3 regions of the Streptomyces sp. NPDC089799 genome follow, and region 3 is predicted to be linked to each of the others. Evidence: riboswitches for the same ligand, from Rfam matches in the RefSeq annotation. Region 3 holds a riboswitch; each other region holds the start of a gene.

Region 1 (7,756 bases), on a different contig from region 3:
TTCCAGCCGAAGTCGGCCGGGGCGGTGTTCCAGCCGAGGTCGTTCTTGCCGATCGGGGCGGTGCCCCAGTCGGAGTCGGCGGAAGCGGTGGTGACGGCGCCACCGAAGGCGAGCGCGGCGATGGCAGCGGTGGCCAGGAAACGTGCTGTGGTGCGCGACATTTGAACCCCCTGAAATATCGGCGGAGTTGACGGGACCGACCGTATGCAGACCGATCGCCGACGGCATACGGCCAAGATCACAGCACGTGGGGGAACAGGCGACTTCAGGCCACCCGCGGACCGCGGAAGGCGCGCCGGAAGGCGTTCGGGGTGGTGCCCAGGGCGCGCAGGAAGTGGTGCCGCAGCGCGGCGGCGTTACCGAAGCCGCAGCGGCCGGCGATGGCGTCCACCGTCTCGTCCGAGCACTCCAGCAACTCCTGCGCCAGCAGCACCCGCTGACGCAGCAGCCACTGGTAGGGGGTGGTGCCGGTCTCGGCGAGGAAGCGGCGGGCGAAGGTCCGCGGGGACATGTGCGCCCGCTCCGCCAGCTGCTCCACGGTGATCTCCTCGGCCAGGTGCCGGGACATCCACTGCAGCACCTCGCCGACGGTGTCGCATGGGGTGCGCGGCAGGGGGCGCCGGATGTACTGGGCCTGGCCGCCGTCCCGGTGCGGCGGGACCACCATGCGCCGGGCGATGGTGTTCGCGACCTCGGCGCCGTGCTCCTGGCGGACCACATGCAGGCAGGCGTCGATGCCGGAGGCGGTGCCGGCCGCCGTGACCACCCGGCCCTCGTCCACGTACAGCACCTCGGGGTCGACCAGGGCGCGCGGGTAACGGCGCATCAGGGTGGCCGAGTGCATCCAGTGGGTGGTGCAGCGGCGCCCGTCCAGCAGTCCGGCCGCGCCCAGCACGAAGGCGCCGCTGCACACGCTGAGCACGCGCGCGCCCCGGTCGACGGCTGCGCGCAGGGCCTCCAGCAGCGGCTCGGGGTAGTCGCGGACCGGGGCCTGCCGGTCGGCGGGCAGGCAGATCAGGTCGGCTTCGGCCGTCCGCTCCAGGCCGTGTGCGGGCCGGAGGGTGAGTCCGGTGTCCGCGAGCGCCAGCGGGCCCTCCTCGCCGGCGCACACGGCGAAGTCGTACACCGGCAGGCCTTCGGCGCTCCGGTCGATCCCGAAGACCTCGCAGAAGATCCCGAACTCGAAGGGGGCGACGCCGTTCATCAGCACCACGGCCACGTTCTTCAGCATGGGCCCAGTGTGCCAGCGATCTGGCAGTAATTCGCACTTCCATGACAGTCCTGCCACTGTCCGGTGGGGATCATCCTGGCGAGAGTTGAGGCATGAACACGCCCATGAACACGCCCTTGGACACGCTCCTGAGCTACCTCGCCGTCGTCGCCCTCGCCGCCCTGGTCCTGGGCCCCGCCCTCTTCGGAATCGCCCGGGAACGCCGGATCGGCCGGCAGCTGCGCGAGGCGCAGGCCGCCGGCCGATCCGTGGAGGGGGCCCGGGCGTCCCGGGTGTCCGGGGCGTCCCGCAGGGCTCAGAAGTCCTCGTCGAGGTCGACCGTGCCCTCGACGGCGACCTGGTAGGCCGACGGACGCCGCTCGAAGAAGTTGGTCAGTTCCTGGACGCCCTGGAGCTCCATGAAGGAGAACGGGTTCTCCGAGCCGTATACCGGCGCGAAGCCGAGGCGGACCAGACGCTGGTCGGCGACGCACTGGAGGTACTCGCGCATGGACTCGGTGTTCATGCCCGGCAGGCCGTCACCGCACAGGTCGCGGCCGAACTGCAGCTCGGCTTCCACGGCTTCCTTGAGCATGTCGGTGACCTGCTGCCGCAGCTGCTCGTCGAAGAGCTCCGGCTCCTCCTTGCGCACGGTGTCGATGACCGCGAACGCGAAGTCCATGTGGCAGCTCTCGTCGCGGAACACCCAGTTGGTGCCGGTGGCCAGGCCGTGCAGCAGGCCGCGCGACCGGAACCAGTAGACGTACGCGAAGGCGCCGTAGAAGAACAGGCCCTCGATGCACGCCGCGAAGCAGATCAGGTTCAGCAGGAAGCGGCGGCGGTCGGCGGCCGTCTCCAGGCGGTCGATCGTCTCGACCGAGTCCATCCACTTGAAGCAGAACTGCGCCTTCTCGCGGATGGAGGGGATGTTCTCCACGGCGGCGAACGCGGCCGTGCGGTCGTCCGGGTCGGGCAGGTAGGTGTCCAGCAGCGTCAGGTAGAACTGGACGTGCACGGCCTCCTCGAACAGCTGGCGCGACAGGTACAGGCGCGCCTCCGGGGAGTTGATGTGCTTGTACAGCGTCAGGACCAGGTTGTTCGCCACGATCGAGTCGCCCGTCGCGAAGAACGCCACCAGACGGCCGATCATGTGCTGCTCGGCCGGGCTCAGCTTCGCCAGGTCGGCCACGTCGGAGTGGAGGTCGACCTCCTCCACCGTCCAGGTGTTCTTGATCGCGTCCCGGTAGCGCTCGTAGAAGTCCGGGTAGCGCATCGGGCGGAGCGTCAGTTCGAAGCCCGGGTCGAGCAGGTTCTTCGTGTCGGTGGTGGTCATTACTGGCAGGCCTCGCAGGACTCGGGGTTCTCAAGGGAGCAGGCCAGCGCGTCGGCGTCGACGGCCTGCGGGAGCGGCGCGGCGGTGGCGGGGACCGCCGTGCCGGAGGCCGCGCGGGCGATCTTCGTCGCCGGGCGCGAGCGCAGGTAATAGGTGGTCTTCAGGCCCTGCTTCCAGGCGTACGCGTACATCGAGCTGAGCTTCCCGATGGTCGGCGTCTCCATGAACAGGTTCAGCGACTGGCTCTGGTCCAGGTACGGGGTGCGGGCCGCGGCCATGTCGATCAGGCCGCGCTGCGGGATCTCCCACGCCGTCCGGTACAGGTCGCGGACCTCGTCCGGGATCCAGCCGAAGCCCTGGACGGAGCCGGAGGAGTCCCGCAGTGCCTCGCGGGTCTGCGCGTCCCACACGCCGAGCTTCTTCAGGTCGTCCACCAGGTACGCGTTGACCTGGAGGAACTCCCCGCTCAGCGTCTCGCGCTTGAACAGGTTGGAGACCTGCGGCTCGATGCACTCGTACACGCCGGCGATCGAGGCGATCGTCGCGGTCGGGGCGATCGCCAGCAGGAGGGAGTTGCGCAGACCGGTGGTGGCCATGCGCGCGCGCAGCGCCTCCCAGCGCTCCGGCCAGTGGTGCGCCACGCCGTAGTGGTCCGGGTGCAGGACGCCCCGGGCGGTACGGGTCTCCGCCCAGGCCGGCAGCGGGCCGCTGCGCTCGGCGAGGTCGGTGGACGCCTCGTACGCGGCCAGCATGATCCGCTCGGCGATCTTCGTGGAGAGCGCCTTGGCCTCGGCGGAGTCGAAGGGCAGGCGGAGCTTGAAGAAGACGTCCTGCAGGCCCATCGCGCCCAGGCCCACCGGGCGCCAACGGGCGTTGGAGCGGCCGGCCTGCTCGGTCGGGTAGAAGTTGATGTCCACCACGCGGTCGAGGAAGGTCACCGCGGTACGGACGGTCTCGTCCAGGCGCTCCCAGTCCAGCTCACCGGTGCCGGGCAGCACGAAGGCGCCCAGGTTGACCGAGCCGAGGTTGCAGACCGCGGTCTCGCCGTCGTTCGTGACCTCGATGATCTCGGTGCACAGGTTCGAGGAGTGGACCACGGTGCCGGGCAGCGCGGTCTGGTTGGCCGTCCGGTTGGAGGCGTCCTTGAAGGTCATCCAGCCCTGGCCGGTCTGCGCGAGGGTGCGCATCATGCGGCCGTACAGCTCGCGCGCGGGCATGGTCTTCCTGGCCAGGCCGGCCTGCTCGGCCTTGACGTAGGCGGCGTCGAAATCGGCCCCGTACAGGTCGACCAGCTCGGGCACGTCGGCGGGCGAGAACAGCGACCACTCGGCGTCGGCGTTGACCCGGCGCATGAACTCGTCCGGGATCCAGTGCGCCAGGTTCAGGTTGTGGGTGCGGCGGGCGTCCTCGCCGGTGTTGTCGCGGAGTTCCAGGAACTCCTCGATGTCGGCGTGCCAGGTCTCCAGGTAGACGGCGGCGGCGCCCTTGCGGCGGCCGCCCTGGTTCACCGCGGCGACCGAGGCGTCCAGGGTCTTCAGGAACGGAACGATGCCGTTGGAGTGGCCGTTGGTGCCGCGGATCAGCGAACCGCGGGCGCGGATCCGGGAGTACGACAGGCCGATGCCGCCGGCGTGCTTCGACAGCCGGGCCACCTGGTGGTAGCGGTCGTAGATGGAGTCGAGCTCGTCCAGCGGGGAGTCCAGCAGGTAGCAGGAGGACATCTGCGGGTGCCGGGTGCCGGAGTTGAAGAGGGTGGGGGAGGAGGGGAGGTAGTCCAGCCGGTTCATCAGCCCGTACAGGGAGGTGACCTCCTCCACCGCGCGGACGCTCTCGTCCTCGGCGAGACCGCAGGCCACGCGGAGCATGAAGTGCTGCGGGGTCTCGATGACCTGCCGGGTGATCGGGTGGCGCAGCAGGTAGCGGCTGTGCAGGGTGCGCAGGCCGAAGAAGCCGAAGCGGTCGTCGGCGCCGTCGGCGAGGGCGTGCTCGACCAGCGCGTCGAGGCGGGCGGCGTGGGCGCGGACGAACTCCGCGGTCCGGTCCGCGATCAGACCCTCGCGGTGGCCGACGGCGACCGACTCGGTGAAGGAGGCGGCGCCCTGGCCGGCGGCCTCCTCGGCGATGGCGAGGGTCAGCAGGCGTGCCGCCAGCTTCGAGTACGCCGGGTCCTCGGAGATCAGCCCCGCGGCCGCCTCGGTGGCCAGGCCGCGCAGCTCGGCCTCGTCCGCGTCGGCGCTGCGGCCGCGCAGCGCGGCGGCGGCGACCCGGCCGGGGTCGGTGTCGGGAAGGTCGGCCGTCAGCTGGGTGAGGATCCGCAGCAGTGCGGCCCCCGGTCCCCCGGTGCCCTTGGTGTCCTCGGAGGACGGGTCGGCGGACTCGGCGCGCGGTGCGGCAGGCGCGATGGTCACGGGGGGAGCTCTCCCTCGCTCGGCTCCGGATCCCCGGTGGCGGGCGCGAGGCAGCGCGCGTACGGGGTGGCGGGGCGGGAAGCGAGCGCAGCACCGTACGGCGTCCACCGGCCCAACCGCGAGGCCCGGACGTGATCGGCACCCGGGACGGACGTACCCGGGCGCACCGTCGGCAGGTACTCGGACTTTTCATACCGTTGCGGGACAGTTCCGGATTCTCACCGGATTCCCCTGCGTCGACAGCGAGGACGAGCATACATGTGGGGGCGGCTGCGTGTTGCCACCCCCACATGTTGTGTCGTGGTGTGAATGGTCCGGCTACTGATCGGGTCCGTTCAGCTCCAGTGCGTAGGTGAGCAGGGGAACGCTGGGGACCGGTGACCAGTCCCGCCCGGGGGTCCGTACGAAGCCCAGCCGGCCGTAGATCCGGTGAGCGCCGCGCATGGCCGGCTGGGTGGACAGCACCAGCGCCCGGACCCCCGCGATGGCCCGGGCCCGCTCGATGCAGGCCCGTACGAGTGCTTCGCCCACGCCCTGCCCGCGAGCCTCCGGCGCGACCGCCAGCATCCGGAACTCGGCCTCGTCCGGTCCGGCGATGTCGCAGTAGCGACTGCCGGGCGGTGCGAAGGCGACCCCGCCGAGCACCGTCCCGTCCTCCCGCACGGCGACCAGCACCTCGGAATCCTCCGCCCGCGCGGCCACGTCCCGCAGGACCCCGAGGTAGTACCCGTCGGGGTTGGCGTCGAGCAGCCCGTCGCCGACGTACGCCCGCGCGGTGATCTCCCCGAGGGCCTCGTACTCCCCGGGCCTTGCCTCCCTGATCACGATGTCCATGCGGTCGAGTGTGCAGGACGGCTGTCGGCGGCCGCCGCTATCGTCGGAGACAGCACCGTCGAGGAAGGCGAGCGAGGCATGACCGTGACGACAGACCGGCCCCACATGCCGACTGACGACTTCGAAGCCGTAGCGCGCATAGCCGCCCGCGAGAGGGAGGGGACGCGGCTGGAGTTCATCGACGGGGTCATCAGGAGCAAGGCCATGCCGGACGGCGATCACGGGCGAATCATCCAGTGGCTGCTCAAGATCTGCATGCAGTCACGGCCTGACTTGTTCCTGCATCCGGGGCAGGGGATCAAGGCGCAGGACTATCGGACGGGGCGGGCCATTCCCGACGCGGTGCTGGCGCATCCGGATGCGTTCGTCGGGCAGGGTGACTGGGTCGAGCCCGAGCCCGTCCTCATGGCCGTCGAGGTGACGTCGTGGGATTCCGACACGCAGCGGCGGGACCACGTCGAGAAGCCCCGAGCGTACGCAGAGACGGGAATTCCCGTTTACCTGCTGATCGATCGGGCGAAGTGTGAACTCTCGGTCTACAGCCAGCCCAACGGGCGACGGTACGAGAGCGTCCACATCGTGCCGTACGGCACCGACATCGCGCTTCCGGATCCGGTCGGCATCGTGCTCCAGACCGAAGTTCTGAAGGACTGGGTGCGCTGACGCGAGGCGACGGTTGGGGGCCCCGCCGGGAATCCGGCGGGGCCCTTCGGTGCAGCCGGGTCAGCAGCAGCGGAAGCCCTCGCGGGGGTCCGCCTCGCGGGCGTCCACCCGGGCGCGTTCGAAGGCGCGGCGGGTCATGACCTCCGCGTCCGGGTCGTGCGAGCGGGCGTGGGCGACATAGCGGTCGTACGCGGCCTCGCCGGAGAACTCCCGGACGTAGTACCGGACCCGAGCGAGCCGGTCCCGCAGGGCGGTCACGCCACCGGCTCCGAGACCTTGCCGCCGCCCGAGTCCAGGCCGGCGGCCTCCAGTTCGGCCCGCTCCCGGGCCGTCGGGAACAGCCCGGCCGGGGCGACGATCTTCGACTCGGTCCAGGGGACCTCGGCCAGCCGCACCGACTCGGGGCTGCTGACGGCCTTGAAGCAGGTGCGGGCCGCGTCGGCCAGCACCACGATGATCAGCAGTGCGAACAGGGCGCACAGGACGCCGTCCACGGTGGCGTTGGTGACCACCGTGTGCATCTCGTCCATGGTCTTGGCGGGGGGCAGGACCTTGTCCGCGTCGATGCCGGCCTGGTACTTGTCGCGCTGGGCGAAGAAGCCGACCTTGACGTCGTCGGAGAAGACCTTCTGGTAGCTGGCGGTGAGGGTCACCGTCGCGTCCCAGGCCAGCGGAACGGCCGTCACCCAGGCCCACTTGAGCCGGCCGGACTTCACCAGCAGGGTGGTGCAGACCGCGAGGGCGACGGCGGCCAGCAGCTGGTTCGCGATGCCGAACAGCGGGAACAGCTGGTTGATGCCGCCCAGCGGGTCCTTGACGCCGACCCACAGGAAGTAGCCCCAGCCGCCGACCACGATGGCGCTGGCCAGCCACACGCCGGGCTTCCAGCTGACGTCCTTGAAGGACTTGTGGACGTTGCCGAGGGTGTCCTGGAGCATGAAGCGGCCCACCCGGGTGCCCGCGTCGACGGTGGTGAGGATGAACAGCGCCTCGAACATGATCGCGAAGTGGTACCAGAACGCCTTCATCGAGGAGCCGCCGACCACCGAGGCGAAGATCTCCGACATTCCGAGTGCGAACGTCGGGGCGCCGCCCGTGCGGGAGAGCAGGCTGGTCTCCTCCACGTCCTTCGCGGCCTGCGCGAGGGTCTCCGGGGAGATGGCGAAGCCGAGGTGGGTGACGGCCTGCGAGGCGGACTCGACCGTGGTGCCGATGACCCCGCCCGGGGAGTTGACGGCGAAGTAGAGGCCGGGCTCCAGGATGCAGGCCGTGATCACCGCCATGACGGCCACGAAGGACTCGGTCAGC
Region 2 (7,756 bases), on a different contig from region 3:
CTTGGATCGAAGGGCGTCAATATAGAGACATGCCGAAACAAGAGCTCGTGGTCCTCGGTCAGGAGGCCCAAGCCTGCTGCGGCCGGCTCGCTGCCGCCCCGCTGGACGAGGACCAGGCCGCCGACCTGGCGAAGGTGTTCAAGGCCCTGGGTGACCCGGTCCGGCTGCGGCTCCTGTCGATGATCGCCTCCCGGGACGGGGGCGAGGTCTGCGTGTGCGAGCTGACGCCGGCCTTCGAGCTGTCCCAGCCGACGATCTCCCATCACCTCAAGCTGCTGCGGCAGGCCGGGCTGGTCGACTGCGAACGCCGTGGCACCTGGGTCTACTACTGGGTGCTGCCCGCAGCCCTGGAACGCCTCGCCGCTGTCTTGAAGGCACCGCAGGCCGCCGAGGAGGTGGAGGCGTGAGCGGGGAGCCACTGGAGTCTCCTGCTGTGAACCCGTCCGCCTCCCGCCCGTCCGTGCTGTTCGTCTGCGTCCACAACGCAGGCCGCTCACAGATGGGCGCCGCCTTCCTCACCCACCTCGGCCGGGGCCGCGTCGAGGTCCGCTCCGCCGGTTCCGCCCCGGCCGACGCCGTCAACCCGGCCGTGGTCGAGGCCATGGCGGAGGTCGGCATCGACATCTCCGCCGAGACACCGAAGGTGCTGACCGTGGAGGCCGTCCAGGCGTCCGACGTGGTGATCACCATGGGCTGCGGCGATGCCTGCCCGTACTTCCCCGGCAAGCGCTACCTCGACTGGACCCTCGAAGACCCCGCCGGACAGGGCGTCGCCGCCGTCCGGCCCATCCGCGACCGGATCGAGCGGCGGGTCCGCGCACTGCTCGACGAACTCGGGATCCCCGTCACCGGATGACCATCCACGACGGTCCGCCCTTCGCTCGCTTCAGGCCGTGCGGCTGACCGGGAGTCGTCCTGCTGTCACGCCCACGGGCATGACGATCGGACATGACGATCGGGCATGACGATCCATCCGCAGGATGCGATCCGGGTCCGGCGGGCGCACTCCCCGAGCGATGTCGCGGTGGACGTCCTCGGCAGGTCCGGAGCCTTCGGCCGCGCGCCTACAGTCGGAGCATGCGCATCGTCTCCCTGCTTCCGGCGGCCACGGACATCGTGGCGGACCTCGGACTGGCCGCCGACCTGGTCGGACGCACCCACGAATGCGACTGGCCGCCCGCCGCCGTCGCCTCCGTGCCCGTCGTGACCCGCGCCGAATTCGCCGCGGACGACCTCAGCAGCCGGGAGATCTCCGAGGCGGTCGGCGGGGCCGCCCACTCCGGCTCCTCGCTCTACACCCTGGACACGGAGGCGCTCGCCGCGCTCGCACCGGACGTCCTGCTCACCCAGGACCTGTGCGACGTCTGCGCGGTGTCCTACGAAGGCGTCTCCCGCGCGGTGCGCGTCATGGACACCGGTCCCCGGGTCCTCAGCCTGGAGCCCAAGACCCTCGACGACGTGCTCGACTGCCTGGTCACCGTAGGGGACCTGCTCGGGGTGCGGGGGCGGGCCGAGCAGCGGCGCACCGAACTGCGCGGCCGGCTCGACGAGGTCCGCCGGCTCACCCGGGGCAGGGCCAGGCCCCGGGTCGTCGCCATCGAGTGGCTCGACCCGCTGTGGCCGGCCGGCCACTGGGTACCGGAACAGATCGGCGCGGCCGGCGGGGAACCGCTGCTGGCCGAGCCCGGCGAGCACACCAGGCCGATGACCTGGGAGGCGGTCCGTGAGGCCCGCCCGGACGTGGTGCTCGTCCTGCCCTGCGGGTTCCCGCCCGAACGGACCATGGCGGAGATCGACCTGCTCACTGCCCTGCCGGGCTGGCAGGAGCTGCCCGCCGTGAGGGCCGGTGAGGTGTGGGTGCTGGACGGCCCGGCGTACTTCAACCGACCGGGTCCCCGCGTGGTCCGCGGCGCCGAGGTGCTCGCCCACGTGCTCCACGGAGTGCGGGCGGGAGACCCGGTGACCGAGGCGGAGGCCCGGCGGCTGGGCTGAGCCGGATCCTCAGTCGCGGCCCCGAGCCACGGGGTAGGGGATGAACGTGCTGCTGTTCTCGTCGACGGTCAGGGCCCGGCCCAGGGGCGGGACGGCGCGCTGGGGGCAGTCGAGGCGTTCGCAGAGCCGGCACCCCATGCCGATGGGGGTGGCGGCGGAGGTGTTGTCGAGGTCGAGGCCGTCGGAGTAGACGAGCCGGTGCGCGTGCCGGAGCTCGCAGCCGAGCCCGATGGCGAAGGTCTTGCCGGGTTCGCCCCAGCCGCCGCGGTGACGGGTGACGGCGCGCGCTGTCCACAGGTACCGCTGCCCGTCGGGCATGGCGGCGACCTGGACATGGATCCGGCTCGGCGCGGCGAAGGCCTCGTAGACGTTCCACAGCGGGCAGGTGCCGCCCGCGCGGGAGAAGTGGAACCCGGTGGCGGACTGCCGCTTCGACATGTTCCCGGCCCGGTCGACCCGGACGAAGGAGAACGGGACCCCGCGCAGCCTGGGGCGTTGCAGGGTGCTCAGGCGGTGGCAGACGGTCTCGTAGCCGAGGCCGAAGTGGTCGGTGAGGCGTTCGATGTCGTAGCGGAACTCCTCGGCCGCCGTGTGGAAGGCGCCGTACGGGAGGATCAGCGCGGCGGCGAAGTAGTTGGCGATGCCGATGCGGGCCAGGCCGTGCGCGGGGGAGCCGGCCTGGAAGTCCTCGGTGGCGAGCCGGTCCAGCTCGTCGCCGTACTCGAGCAGGGCGAGCTGGGTGGCCATGCGGAACGCCTGCTGGCCGGGGCGGAGCCGGCCGGACAGGTGCAGGACCCGTGTCCCTTCGTCGTAGTGGTGCAGCCGGTCGGAGTCCGGGGCGAGCCGGATCCCGTGGTGCCCGGTGAGACGGTTCGACAGCACCCGGACGACCTCTCCCGGGCGGACGCCGAGGTCCCGGGCGAGGGTTTCGGCGGCGAGGTCGGTGTCGTGGAGGTAGTTCTGGCGCCGGTGGAAGAACTCGCGGATCTCCTCGTGCGGTGAACGGGGCGCGGCCGTGCCCCCGTCCCTGCCGTCCGCGGTGTCCGCCAGCCGCTCCGCCAGGAGTTGGCTGCGCCGGCCCAGGTCCAGCAGGACGGAGGCCACCGCAGGCATCCGGGTGGCGAGCTCGGCCAGGTCCGAGGGAGAGACCCGGGCCTCGGCGACCTCGTTCGCCAGAGCCTCGCGCAGGTCCGCGACAAGACGGCTGGTGTCACGTTCCGAGAAGAAGCCGGGGTCCACGCCGAACGCCTCGGTCAGCCGCAGCAGGACCGGCACGGTGAGGGGCCGGGAGTCGTGCTCCATCTGATTCAGGTAGCTGGGGGAGATGGCCAGGACGCGGGCCAGTTCGGCCTGGCTCATCCGGCGCTCCTCGCGCAGCCGCCGCAGCCGTGCACCTGCGTACGTCTTGCCCACCGGGCCTCCTTCGGCCTCCTTCGGCCTCCTTCGGCCTCCTTGGGCCTCCTTGGGCCCCATCCGGCCTCAGATTACGCATGGTCCTGTCGCTGTGAACCCTTCGCAAGCTTGGCAAATACGCCGCAGAAGATTCGCAGAAGTTGGCAGACGTACCTCATTGCTGGCACTGCGTGCCGCTGTCAAAGTCTGTTGTGCGGCCCGCCGGTCCCTGACGGCCAGGCAGACAGGCTGGGACCGACTCGCGCCCTGACGTTGGGAATCCGGCTAGTCCAGCGAGGCTGACCTGCAGCATTGCTCAGCTCCACCCCAGGTGGGGCCGGCGGCCCGCAACCTTAGATCAAGGCACGCAGTGCCAGCATCCTGTCGCAAGCGTCGGGAGGTTGGCAGACCACGCGAACCCATGGAGACGGTGACGGTCATGGCAGACACCCACACGACGAAGGCGGCGGCCGGGCGGCTCAAGCAGCGGTGGGCCGACGACCCGCGATGGGCGGGTGTCGAGCGCACCCACACCGCCGAGGATGTCGTCCGGCTCTCCGGCAGCGTCCGTGAGGAGCACACCCTCGCCCGTCGCGGCGCCGAGCGGTTGTGGCGGCAGCTCCACGACCTCGACTACGTCCACGCCCTGGGCGCGCTGACCGGCGGCCAGGCCGTCCAGCAGGTCCGCGCCGGCCTCCAGGCGATCTACCTGTCCGGCTGGCAGGTCGCCGCCGACGCCAACCAGGCCGGACACACCTACCCCGACCAGTCCCTGTACCCGGTCAACTCGGTGCCGCAGGTGGTGCGCCGGATCAACAACGCCCTGCTGCGCGCCGATCAGATCGCCACGGCCGAGGGCGGCTCGGACCCGACGGACTGGCTCGCGCCGATCGTCGCGGACGCCGAGGCCGGCTTCGGCGGTCCGCTGAACGCCTTCGAGCTGACGAAGGCGATGATCGCGGCGGGAGCAGCCGGTATCCACTACGAGGACCAGCTCGCCTCCGAGAAGAAGTGTGGCCACCTCGGCGGCAAGGTCCTCGTCCCCACCTCCCAGCACATCCGCACCCTGAACGCGGCCCGCCTCGCCGCCGACATCGCGGACACCCCCACCCTGATCATCGCCCGTACCGACGCCCTCGCCGCGAACCTGCTGACCAGCGACGTCGACGAGCGCGACGCGCAGTTCGTCACCGGCGAGCGGACCGCAGAGGGGTTCCACCGCGTCCGGAACGGCATGGCACCCGTCATCGCCCGCGGCCTCGCCTACGCCCCGTACGCCGATCTCATCTGGGTCGAGACCGGCACCCCGGACCTCTCCCAGGCCCGCGAGTTCGCCGAGGCGATCCACGCGCAGTACCCGGATCAGATGCTCGCCTACAACTGCTCGCCGTCCTTCAACTGGAAGGCGGCCCTGGACGACGACCGGATCGCCACGTTCCAGAAGGAGCTGGGTGCCATGGGGTACAAGTTCCAGTTCATCACGCTGGCCGGCTTCCACTCCCTCAACCACGGCATGTTCGACCTCGCCCGCGGCTACGCCGAACACGGCATGACTGCCTACGTCGACCTCCAGGAACGCGAGTTCGCCGCCCAGCGGCACGGGTTCACCGCCGTCAAGCACCAGCGCGAGGTCGGCACCGGCTACTTCGACCTGGTCTCCACCGCAGTCAACCCCGCCTCCTCCACCACCGCCCTCACCGGCTCCACCGAGGAAGAGCAGTTCCACTAGGACGCCCCACCCCCTGTCCCCTCGTCAGGACACCGCATGACCACCACCGCAACCACGCACCGGGTCCGGCTCCTTGCGGCACCCGGCGACCGCCACGACGAGATCCTCACGGCGGGCCCTCGACTTCATCGGCTGCCGGGCCGCAAGACGGGCCGGGGGTTCCCCACCTACGACCGGGACTGCTGAGGGCCCGGTGCCGCGGCCGGGCCGAGGGTCCCGGCGGCGTGTGGTGGAAGGGGGCGCGGCGGAGTGGTGTCCGCCGCGCCCCTTTCCCGGCATGCCCGGATGGTCCCGAAGATTTGTGCAGCCGCCTTGAGGCTCAGGTGCCGGAGTTGTCGACGAGACCCACGATGTCGAGGAATTCGATTGTGGGCGGGACGCCATAGATTCCTGTCACCTTTTCGGTGATCTCCTCCGTGAAGAAAGAGCGGGCTTTCTCCTCGTCATCCCACACGTAGAAGTTCCTCGCCCGAACGCCGTCTTCGTCGAGCATGAAGCTCTTGAGGCGCAGGCCGGCCATGCCTTCGAACGGTCCGCGGAGTTCGTCGGCAATCTTTGCCAGGGTTGAACGATCGAACTTGTCGGTCTGTGTGAAAGTCACGAGCACGCCGATCATCGGGCTTCCAATCGATTGGGTGAGCAGCGGTCGGTCGAGTGATGCTAGCGGCGGATCCTAGTACGCACCGCCGGAAATTCCGGCCGTTGGGGCGCGAGTCGGAAATGCGGCTCTGCGTCGGCGATGCCGACCGGGAGCGCGTCGGGGTTTGCGCGCATCTCGGTCACCATCCGCCTTGGTGCGGCCGAGTCGCACAGCTCCCCTGCCGCGTAAGGCACTTGGCCGCGGAGGGGGCGCACCGTACGATGCCACTGCCCGGCTGCGGCCGGCCACAACCGAATGGCTGTGCGATCGGGGGAAGCCGGTGGGAATCCGGCGCTGACCTGCAACCGTGTGCGGTGCGCTGACCTGCGCCGCGAGTCGGGATGCCCGCCGCGCGGCAGCATCCGCTTCCACTGTCACGGTCTGCAGAGCGAAGCCCGGTACCGCCGGAACACCACGTCAGCGCGTCGCTCGTACGCCTGCCGCCGGTGGGTCGCGCCGGTCGCGGGAGCCGCATCGGCCGACCGGACCGGTCAGAAAGGCCACCCCATGCGCCTGAGCCCCGCCCGCCGCGCCGCCGTCACCACGGCCGCCCTGGGACTCGCCCTCACCGGCCTCACCGCCGTCCCGGCCGTCGCCCACGCCAAGCCGGTCAACACCAATGCCCCGGTCAAGGTCAACCTCACCGTGCAGGGCCCCGACGGGCAGCTGTTCAAGGGGAAGATCACCACCAAGGGCCACGACGTGACCACCGGCACCGGCGGCACCCACAAGTGCGACGGCACCAACGGCGGCGCCAACCCGAGCAAGGTCCCCACCCCGACCGCCGCCCTGGACGACGCCGCCCGGCTGAACTACTTCGCCTGGGACGGCACCTGGTACGCCTCGTTCGACGACTTCTCCGTCGACACCATCAAGGGTGTCAGCGGCGGCGGCTCGGCCTACTGGAACATATCCGTCAACGGCACGCCCACCCCGGTGGGCGGCTGCCAGTTCAAGCTGAACGCGGGCGACCAGGTGTCGTTCGTCTGGACGTCCTTCTGATCCGATCCGATCCGGTGTACTGCGGGCGGGGGCGCGATGCGCACCCCCGCCCGTCACACGCCTCAGAGACCCCAGCGCAGCGCGATGGTGTCGCCCACGTTGATCACCTTGCCGCGGGCGGCGCCTGCGAAGGCGGAGCCGTCCACGCTCACCTTCCAGGTGTTCGAGCCGCTGTTGGCCTTGCCGTTGACGGCGGTGACGGTGCCGGTGCCGGAGGACGGCGTCACGCCGGTGACACAGCCGCCCGGTGTGGCCGCCGTGGCCGCCGCGTTCAGGACGTCGCCGAGGGTGGTGGTCGTGCCGGTCGGGGTGAAGGAGACCGAGCAGACCTTCAGGCTGCCGGCACCGTCGTCGACGGTGAGGGCCAGCTTGGTGGCCGTGCCCGAGGTGAACGTCGACTGGGCCGCCCACTTCGGTGCGCCCGGGGTGACCGGGGCGGGCGGGGCGGAGGTGAAGCCGCCGCCGGCGACCGCGCGCAGCGAGTCGATCGAGGCGTAGGCAGTGGGGCCGGTGTCGGCCGGCTTGTACTTGAAGCCGCCGCCGGGGTTGTACTGGTTGGCGATGAGGAAGTCGATCGGGGTTTTGCCGGCGGTGGTGAGGAAATCGCCGGTCTGGGGGTTGATGCCGCAGGCGTTGAGCCCGGCGACGGCCCAGCCGTTGGAGCTGGTGTTGACGCCGTACATCGAGTTGAAGGCGCCCGAGGTGGTGACGAGCTTGCTCTTGAGGAAGTTCTTCGCCTGGACGACGTCGGTGTCGGTGTTCGGGACGCCGGAGGTGCACAGGGCGGCCATCGCGGCGCCGGTCATGTCGATGTCGCCGGGGGCGGCCAGGGCGGTCGGGTTGCCCTCGGCCTTGCCGTACTGCCAGCCGCCGTCGTTGTGCTGGTTGGCTCGGATACGGGCGGTGAGTGCGTCGGTGAGGGCCTGCGGTATGCGGGGGCCACCGGACTGGGTCTTGGCGCCGCCGAGGGCGAGGGCGGCGAAGACGGTGCCGTTGAAGTT
Region 3 (7,756 bases):
CCGCGGTCAGCAGGGCGCCGGAAGCCGCCAGGAAGCGCCACGACACGGCCGCCTCCGGCACCAGCACGCGCAGGGTGCCGTCGTAGCCGCGGCCCGCCAGCCCCGCCTGGAGCCGGCCGGCCCGGTCGAAGGCCCGCACGAAGGCGGTCGCGGCCAGCCCGGCCACCGACCGCCAGGCCGCCGCCCGGCCGGTGTTCCCCAGCCGGGCCGCCTGCGCCGTACGCACCTGGGCCAGCGAGTCCAGCAGCAGGAAGCCGATCCGGTACATCACCAGGGCCACGTCCACCACGGGCGCGGGCACCCCGGCCCGCACCAGCCGCGGCAGCACGTCCGAGACCGGGGTGGTGAACGCGAACAGCAGGACGCCGAGCGAGGCCGCCGACGTACGGAGCAGCAGGTCGGCGGCGTGCCGCGGTCCGTCCGGGGCGAGCGCGACCCAGCCGTCCGGGCCGCCCACCGCGAACAGCAGCGGCACCGCCCCGGTGAAGCAGAACCCCAGCGGGATCCGGAAGGCCCGCCACAGCTGCCGCCGGGGCACCCCGGCCGGGCCCAGCAGCACGCCCAGGGTGGCCGCGGCCACCACCGGGCCGCCGGGCCAGGGCGGCAGGCACACCGCGGCGACCGTCAGGCCCAGCCCCAGCAGGGCCTTCTCCAGCGGGTGGCGTCCGCGCCAGCGACTGCTGTGCGCGGCCGCGTCGATGGGCAGCACGGACTCAGGACTCCGTGCCGGTCGAGGTGCCGGTCGAGCCGGCGGCCGAGCCGGCGGTGGTGGCCGGGGCGAACCCATCGGACCCGTCGGACCCGTCGGACCCGTCGGACCGGTCGGCCGTGGCCCGGGCGGACCCCTCGGCCGTGCTCGCCGCCGCGGCGGCCGCCGCGCCCTGCCGGCGGCCGCGCCGCAGCCCGAAGTAGTACGCGAGCACGCCCGCGCCGATCGCCGCCTGGAGGGCGAACAGCGCCGACTCCACCTCGCCGGAGGGCGGTTCGTAGAGCGGGGAGAACCACGGCTCGTAGTCCGGCTTCAGCTCGGTGATGGCCGCCTCGGCCTGGGCGTCCGCCCCGGTGAACGGCTCCTCCTTGCCCTCGCCCATCCCCAGCGCGAGCGGCAGCACGGCCAGCGCCGCCACCAGGAGCAGCAGCAGGAGGTTGACCTTCGTGTTCTTCGACATGCCCTTCGCCATCAGACCGCGGCCTCCTGCTTCCCGGCGAGCCCGGCGACGCCCAGCCGGACCAGGTCCGACTTGCTGGACTGCATCAGCAGCCGCATCACCAGCACGGTCAGCAGGCCCTCGCTGACGGCGAGCGGGATCTGGGTGACCGCGAAGATGCCGCCGAACTTGGCCAGCGCGCCGGGGAAGCCGCTGCCCGGGTCGGGGAAGGCCAGCGCCAGCTGGACCGAGGTCACGCAGTAGGTCACCAGGTCGGCGAAGAAGGCGCCGAAGAAGACGGTGACCATCAGCGGCGCCCCGGACCTCCGCAGCAGGCGGTAGACGGCGTAACCCGCCCAGGGGCCGGCGATCGCCATCGAGAAGACGTTGGCGCCCAGGGTGGTCAGGCCGCCGTGGGCCAGCAGCAGCGCCTGGAAGAGCAGGGTGATCGTGCCGAGCACGGCCATGATCGGGGGCCGGAACAGGATGGCCCCCAGCCCCGTCCCCGTCGGGTGGGAACAACTGCCCGTCACCGAGGGGATCTTCAGGGCGGACAGGACGAAGGTGAACGCTCCGGACGCGCCGAGGAGCAGCGTGCTCTCCGGGTTCTCCTTGACCTCACGGGTCAGTGCGCGGACACCGTGGACGACGAAGGGGGCGGACGCGACGCCCCAGGCGACGGCGTGCAGCGGGGGCAGGAACCCCTCGGCTATATGCATGGGTTGGGAGACCTCTCCAGCACCTCGTGGATGGACAACGCACCCCGGCCGGTCTCCTGGCTCACGGGTGCTGATGCCCTGGCTCCGCCTTCCCGGGCCGTGCGGTCTCCCGCGTCGGCCCAGTGGCTTCCGCAAGGATGGAGCCGGACTTCCCGATCACAGTGGCGAGGGCCGCACCGGTTTTCCACCGGTTTCCCGTACACCAAGGCCAGATGACCCTAGTCGTCCCCCGTCGTGCGCCACAACCCGGCCCGGCCCGGCGTGATCCGGAAGAGGCGGCCTGCGGCCGGTTTGGGCGGCCGCAGGGCGGGCAGGGTCGCCGGGGTCCGGACGTGCCCCACATCGCAGGAGCAGCCCATGGCAGTGAAGGTCCTGATCGTCACCGGTGACGCGGCGGAGTCGCTGGAAGTCCTCTACCCGTACCAGCGGCTGATCGAAGAGGGCTACGAGGTGCACATCGCGGCCCCGTCGGTGAAGAAACTCCGCTTCGTGGTGCACGACTTCGAGGACGGTTTCGACACCTACACCGAGAAGCCCGGCTACACCTGGCCCGCCGACGTGGCCTTCGCGGACGTCGACCCGGGGCAGTACGCGGCCCTGGTGATCCCCGGCGGGCGGGCCCCCGAGTACCTGCGCAACGACCCCGAGGTGAAGCGGATCACCGCCGCCTTCACCGGGGCCGACAAGCCGGTCGCGCAGATCTGCCACGGTCCGCTGATCACCGCGGCCTCCGGGGGACTGGACGGGCGGCGGGTCACCGCCTACCCGGCGCTGGAGCCCGACGTGCGGGGTGCCGGCGGGGCCTTCGAGGACTCGGAGGCGGTGGTCGACGGCACGCTGGTCTCCGCCCGCGCCTGGCCCGACCACCCGGCGTGGATGCGCGAGTTCCTGACCGTACTGCGCTCCAAGGCGCCGGTCGGCGGCTGACCGGGACCGGGCCGGGCCGGGTCCCCGGGGCGTGCGACGACCCCGGGGACCCGGCCGGCCCGTGCTCAGCAGACGTTGGCGTGCTTGACGTCCAGCACGAAGCGTTCCGGGTGGTGCAGCCTGGACGTGTTGTAGACGGGACGGGTGTCGAAGGCGGCGCCGAAGGTCACGTACCCCTCGTAGTCGCCGGTCATGGCGATGCCCTTGAGCTTCGGCAGCCATATCCGCTGGAGCTTGGGCCCCTTGTAGACGGACTTGCCCGTGCCGTCGTGGGCGGCGGCCGGGTGGAGCCTGATCTCCAGGAAGTACCTGCCGGGGAGCGGGACCGGCTTGCCGGACCCGTCGTAGTACAGCCTGGCGACCCTGCGGACGGTGACGTCGGGGACGTACCCCTTCAGGTCGATGACGAGCCGGTCGTACGTGCAGTGGCCGCCCCAGCGGGCGTTGACCACGAGCGGGGTGCTGCTCCGGGCGGTGGCGGCGGGCTGCGCCGCCGGCATCTGCGCCGAGGCGGGCGCGGCGAGCCCGATCCCGGCGGTGAGGAGCGCCCCCGTGGCCAGGGCCACGAGCTGCCGGCGGCGTATGCGGTGGATGGTGTGCTTCATGACGTCCCCCGGTTTCTCCGGATGTAAGGGGACAAGGCTGACAACGATGGAGACATCCGCCGGCGCCGTACGGTTCCGGCCGCGCCACGGGAAATCGTGCGTCGGCCGTGCCACGGGAACCGGGCGTCGGGCGGGCCGGGCGGAACGCGGCGTTCGGATCGGCGCGCCGGGATGTGACCATGGCCCCCTGAGCAACTCGTGTTCCTGGGGGGACCATGCGCATCACCCGTACCGTCGTCGGCCTGGTGGCCGGCACCGTCGTCGCGGCCCTGCTGGCCGGCTGCAGCTCGCCGGGTGCGAAGCCGGAGAAGGGTGCGTCCGCGGGGGTCACCCAGGCCCCGCCGGCCGGCCCGGCCGCACTCGACCCGGAGCCCCGTCCGCAGGACCAGAACCTGCTCGCCTGGACCGGCGACCCCAACGACGCCGGCCATGTCACGGCCCAGTCCTCGGCCGGGGTCGGCGGCCGGGTCACCCTGGTACGGCTCGTCCTGCGCGAGCGGATCACCTGGTCGAACATCTGGCTGGGACTGGCCGGGATCGACCCCGGCGCCCAGCTCGCCGACTGCCACCTCGGCGTGTACGACGCCAAGGGCAACCTCCGCGGGGCCACCGCGGACGTCTCCCCGCAGCTGATGACCGATGCGATCGCCAAGCCGCTGGCCCTGCAGAAGCCCTTCACCGCCGAGCCCGGCACCTACTTCATCGCGCTGCTCCTGAACGGCAGCTGGGCCACCAACGCGCTGACCCTGAAGGCCACCGGGGCCGGCATCTCGGTGAACGCGGGCCTCACCCCGCCGAACCTGCGCTACAGCACCGTGCTGACCGGGCAGACCTCGCTGCCCGCCACCCTGGACCTCACCCAGCAGTCGGTCAGCACGATCAACACCGGCTGGGCCAGCCAGTGGTACGCCGTCTCCTGACGCGGAGGCCCGGACGAGAGGTCCGGACGAGCCGTGGGACGGGCCCCCGGACGAGCCGTGGGGCGGGCCCGGAAGGACCCGCCCCACGGGCGTCGGCGTGTGCCGGACGTCAGCACTCGATGACGTTCACGGCGAGGCCGCCGCGCGCCGTCTCCTTGTACTTGATCTTCATGTCGGCGCCGGTCTCCTTCATGGTCTTGATGACTTTGTCCAGGGAGACCTTGTGGCTGCCGTCCCCGCGCATCGCCATCCGCGCGGCGGTGACGGCCTTCACGGCGGCCATGCCGTTGCGCTCGATGCACGGGATCTGGACCAGGCCGCCGACCGGGTCGCAGGTCAGGCCCAGGTTGTGCTCCATGCCGATCTCGGCCGCGTTCTCCACCTGCTCCGGGGTGCCGCCGAGCACCTCGGCCAGCGCGCCCGCCGCCATGGAGCAGGCCGAGCCGACCTCGCCCTGGCAGCCGACCTCGGCGCCGGAGATCGACGCGTTCTCCTTGAACAGCATGCCGATCGCGCCCGCGGCGAGGAGGAAGCGGACCACGCCGTCCTCGTCGGCGCCCGGCACGAAGTTCACGTAGTAGTGCAGGACCGCCGGGAGCACGCCCGCGGCGCCGTTGGTCGGGGCGGTCACGACCCGGCCGCCGGCCGCGTTCTCCTCGTTCACCGCCATCGCGTAGATCGTCGTCCACTCGCTGCGGTGCAGCATCGGGTCACCCTCGGTGCGCAGCTGGCGCGCGGTGGAGGCGGCGCGCCGCTTGACCCGCAGGCCGCCCGGCAGGATGCCCTCGCGGGACATGCCGCGGGAGACGCACGCCTGCATGACCCGCCAGATCTCCAGCAGGCCCTCGCGGATCTCCTCCTCGGTGCGCCAGGCCTTCTCGTTCTCCAGCATCAGGGAGGAGATCGACAGCCCGGTCTCGCGGGTCAGCCGGAGCATCTCGTCGCCGGTGCGGAAGGGGTACTTCAGCACGGTGTCGTCGAGCTTGATCCGGTCCTCGCCGACCGCGTCCTCGTCGACCACGAAGCCGCCGCCGACCGAGTAGTACGTCTTCTCCAGCAGCGGGGCGCCGGCCTCGTCGTACGCGAAGAGGGTCATGCCGTTGGCGTGGTAGGGCAGCGAGCGGCGGCGGTGCAGGATCAGCTGGTTCGGCTCGTCGAAGTCGATCTCGTGCACATCGCCTATCTCGGCGCCGAGCAGCCGCAGCCTCTTGTTCTGCCGGATGCGCTCGACCTCGTCATCGGCCTTCTCGACGTCGACCGTGCGCGGGGAGTAGCCCTCCAGGCCCAGCAGGACGGCCTTGGGGGTGCCGTGGCCGTGCCCGGTCGCGCCCAGGGAGCCGAACAGCTCGGCCCGGACCGAGACGGTCTGGGCGAGCAGGCCGTCCTTCTTGAGGCGGTTCACGAACATGCGGGCGGCACGCATCGGCCCGACGGTGTGCGAGCTGGAGGGACCGATGCCGATCGAGAAGAGATCGAAGACGGAAATGGCCACGGTGGCGGACTCCCGGATCACCCCCGCGGTGGCGGGGAAGGAACCGTCCAGTCGCTCTCGCAGCGTAGCGGGGCGGCCGACGGAGGGGCGGACTTTGCGGGGATTGCGGGCAAAGGGCACCTCGTGGGCGCCCTTGCCCGGTTAATCAGCGTACGTCAGTTCGTGCACGGCCCGGTTACGCCGGTTCGTACGGCGGCTTGCGAGGTCTCGACGTCGAGACCTCGACTCCGGGGTATGGGGAGGGCCCGGCCCGTGTGTACACGGCCGGGCCCCCCACCGGCGCCTGTTACAGCGACGGGTACAGCGGGTACTTCCCGGCCAGCGTGGTGACGCGGGCCCGCAGGGCCTGGACGTCGTACGACGGCTTGAGGGCCTCGGCGATGATGTCGGCGACCTCGCGGAAGTCCTCGGCGCCGAAACCGCGGGTGGCCAGGGCCGGGGTGCCGATCCGCAGGCCCGAGGTCACCATCGGCGGCCGCGGGTCGTTCGGGACGGCGTTCCGGTTGACCGTGATGCCGACCTCGTGGAGGCGGTCCTCGGCCTGCTGGCCGTCCAGCTCGGAGTTGCGCAGGTCGACCAGGACCAGGTGCACGTCCGTGCCGCCGGTGAGCACGTCCACGCCCACCGCCTTGGCGTCGTCCTGGACCAGGCGCTCGGCGAGGATCCGCGCGCCCTCCAGGGTGCGCTGCTGGCGCTCCTTGAACTCCTCCGAGGCGGCGACCTTGAAGGAGACCGCCTTGGCGGCGATCACGTGCTCCAGCGGACCGCCCTGCTGACCGGGGAAGACCGCGGAGTTGATCTTCTTGGCCAGCTCCTGCGTCGACAGGATCACGCCACCGCGGGGACCGCCGAGGGTCTTGTGCGTGGTGGTGGTGACCACGTGGGCGTGCGGCACCGGGTTCGGGTGCAGACCCGCGGCGACCAGGCCCGCGAAGTGGGCCATGTCGACCATCAGGTACGCGCCGACCTCGTCCGCGATCCGGCGGAACGCGGCGAAGTCCAGCTGGCGCGGGTACGCGGACCAGCCGGCCACGATCAGCTGCGGCTTGGACTCCTTGGCCAGGCGCTCGACCTCGGCCATGTCGACCTGGCCGTCCTCGCCGACGTGGTACGGGACCACGTTGTAGAGCTTGCCGGAGAAGTTGATCTTCATGCCGTGGGTCAGGTGACCGCCGTGGGCCAGGTTCAGGCCCATGATCGTGTCGCCCGGCTTGAGCAGCGCGAACATCGCGGCCGCGTTGGCCTGCGCACCCGAGTGCGGCTGCACGTTCGCGGCCTCGGCGCCGAACAGCGCCTTGATCCGGTCGATGGCGATCTGCTCGATCACGTCGACGTGCTCGCAGCCGCCGTAGTAGCGGCGGCCCGGGTAGCCCTCGGCGTACTTGTTGGTCAGGACCGAACCCTGGGCCTCCATGACGGCGACCGGAGCGAAGTTCTCCGACGCGATCATTTCCAGGGTCGACTGCTGGCGCTCCAGCTCGGCGTCGACGGCGGCGGCGACGTCCGGGTCGAGCTCGTGCAGGGGGGTGTTCAGTACAGACATCTCTATCCCTGGTGTGGTGGGAGGTCAGCCCGCGAACGCGGTGTACTCGTCGGCGGTCATCAGGTCGTCCTCGCCGCCCGTGATCCTGACCTTGAACAGCCAGCCGCCCTCGAACGGGGCGGTGTTCACGAGCGCCGGGTCGTCCACGACGTCCTGGTTGGCCTCGGTGACCTCACCGGTCACCGGGGCGAACAGGTCGCTGACCGACTTGGTGGACTCCAGCTCGCCGCAGGTCTCGCCGGCGGTGACGGTGTCACCCACCTCGGGGAGCTGGGCGTAGACGACGTCACCGAGCGCGTTGGCCGCGTACTCGGTGATGCCGACGGTGGCGACGCCGTCCGCGTCCACCACCGTGACCCACTCGTGTTCCTTGGTGTAGCGCAGCTGCTGGGGGTTGCTCAT

What was found. A riboswitch is a leader RNA that binds a small molecule or an ion and turns the genes downstream of it on or off. The one in region 3 is predicted to bind cobalamin.
Region 1: linked by a shared signal. The riboswitch ahead of AB0O36_RS26510 (ribonucleoside-diphosphate reductase subunit alpha) and the one ahead of AB0O36_RS33890 (energy-coupling factor ABC transporter permease) in region 3 are both predicted to bind cobalamin.
Region 2: linked by a shared signal. The riboswitch ahead of AB0O36_RS02930 (DUF4430 domain-containing protein) and the one ahead of AB0O36_RS33890 (energy-coupling factor ABC transporter permease) in region 3 are both predicted to bind cobalamin.

Annotation. Positions count from the first base shown of each region.
Region 1 is NZ_JBFBGR010000027.1:60,968-68,723, forward strand. It holds gene AB0O36_RS26490 (hypothetical protein) at 1-161, opposite strand, end outside; gene AB0O36_RS26495 (helix-turn-helix domain-containing protein) at 266-1,231, opposite strand; gene AB0O36_RS26500 (hypothetical protein) at 1,324-1,575, shown strand; gene AB0O36_RS26505 (ribonucleotide-diphosphate reductase subunit beta) at 1,527-2,543, opposite strand; gene AB0O36_RS26510 (ribonucleoside-diphosphate reductase subunit alpha) at 2,543-4,951, opposite strand; cobalamin riboswitch at 5,105-5,224, opposite strand; gene AB0O36_RS26515 (GNAT family N-acetyltransferase) at 5,270-5,785, opposite strand; gene AB0O36_RS26520 (Uma2 family endonuclease) at 5,864-6,448, shown strand; gene AB0O36_RS26525 (YbdD/YjiX family protein) at 6,509-6,706, opposite strand; gene AB0O36_RS26530 (carbon starvation CstA family protein) at 6,703-7,756, opposite strand, start outside.
Region 2 is NZ_JBFBGR010000002.1:270,447-278,202, forward strand. It holds gene AB0O36_RS02895 (metalloregulator ArsR/SmtB family transcription factor) at 30-407, shown strand; gene AB0O36_RS02900 (arsenate reductase ArsC) at 404-856, shown strand; gene AB0O36_RS02905 (cobalamin-binding protein) at 1,078-1,992, shown strand; gene AB0O36_RS02910 (short-chain fatty acyl-CoA regulator family protein) at 2,002-3,405, opposite strand; gene aceA (isocitrate lyase) at 3,824-5,113, shown strand; gene AB0O36_RS02920 (hypothetical protein) at 5,150-5,299, shown strand; gene AB0O36_RS02925 (hypothetical protein) at 5,433-5,729, opposite strand; cobalamin riboswitch at 5,975-6,121, shown strand; gene AB0O36_RS02930 (DUF4430 domain-containing protein) at 6,261-6,755, shown strand; gene AB0O36_RS02935 (prenyltransferase/squalene oxidase repeat-containing protein) at 6,818-7,756, opposite strand, start outside.
Region 3 is NZ_JBFBGR010000048.1:13,390-21,145, reverse strand. It holds gene cbiQ (cobalt ECF transporter T component CbiQ) at 1-709, opposite strand, end outside; gene AB0O36_RS33895 (energy-coupling factor ABC transporter substrate-binding protein) at 714-1,169, opposite strand; gene AB0O36_RS33890 (energy-coupling factor ABC transporter permease) at 1,181-1,867, opposite strand; cobalamin riboswitch at 1,896-2,089, opposite strand; gene AB0O36_RS33885 (DJ-1/PfpI family protein) at 2,225-2,794, shown strand; gene AB0O36_RS33880 (hypothetical protein) at 2,860-3,399, opposite strand; gene AB0O36_RS33875 (hypothetical protein) at 3,615-4,319, shown strand; gene AB0O36_RS33870 (L-serine ammonia-lyase) at 4,429-5,811, opposite strand; gene glyA (serine hydroxymethyltransferase) at 6,098-7,354, opposite strand; gene gcvH (glycine cleavage system protein GcvH) at 7,379-7,756, opposite strand.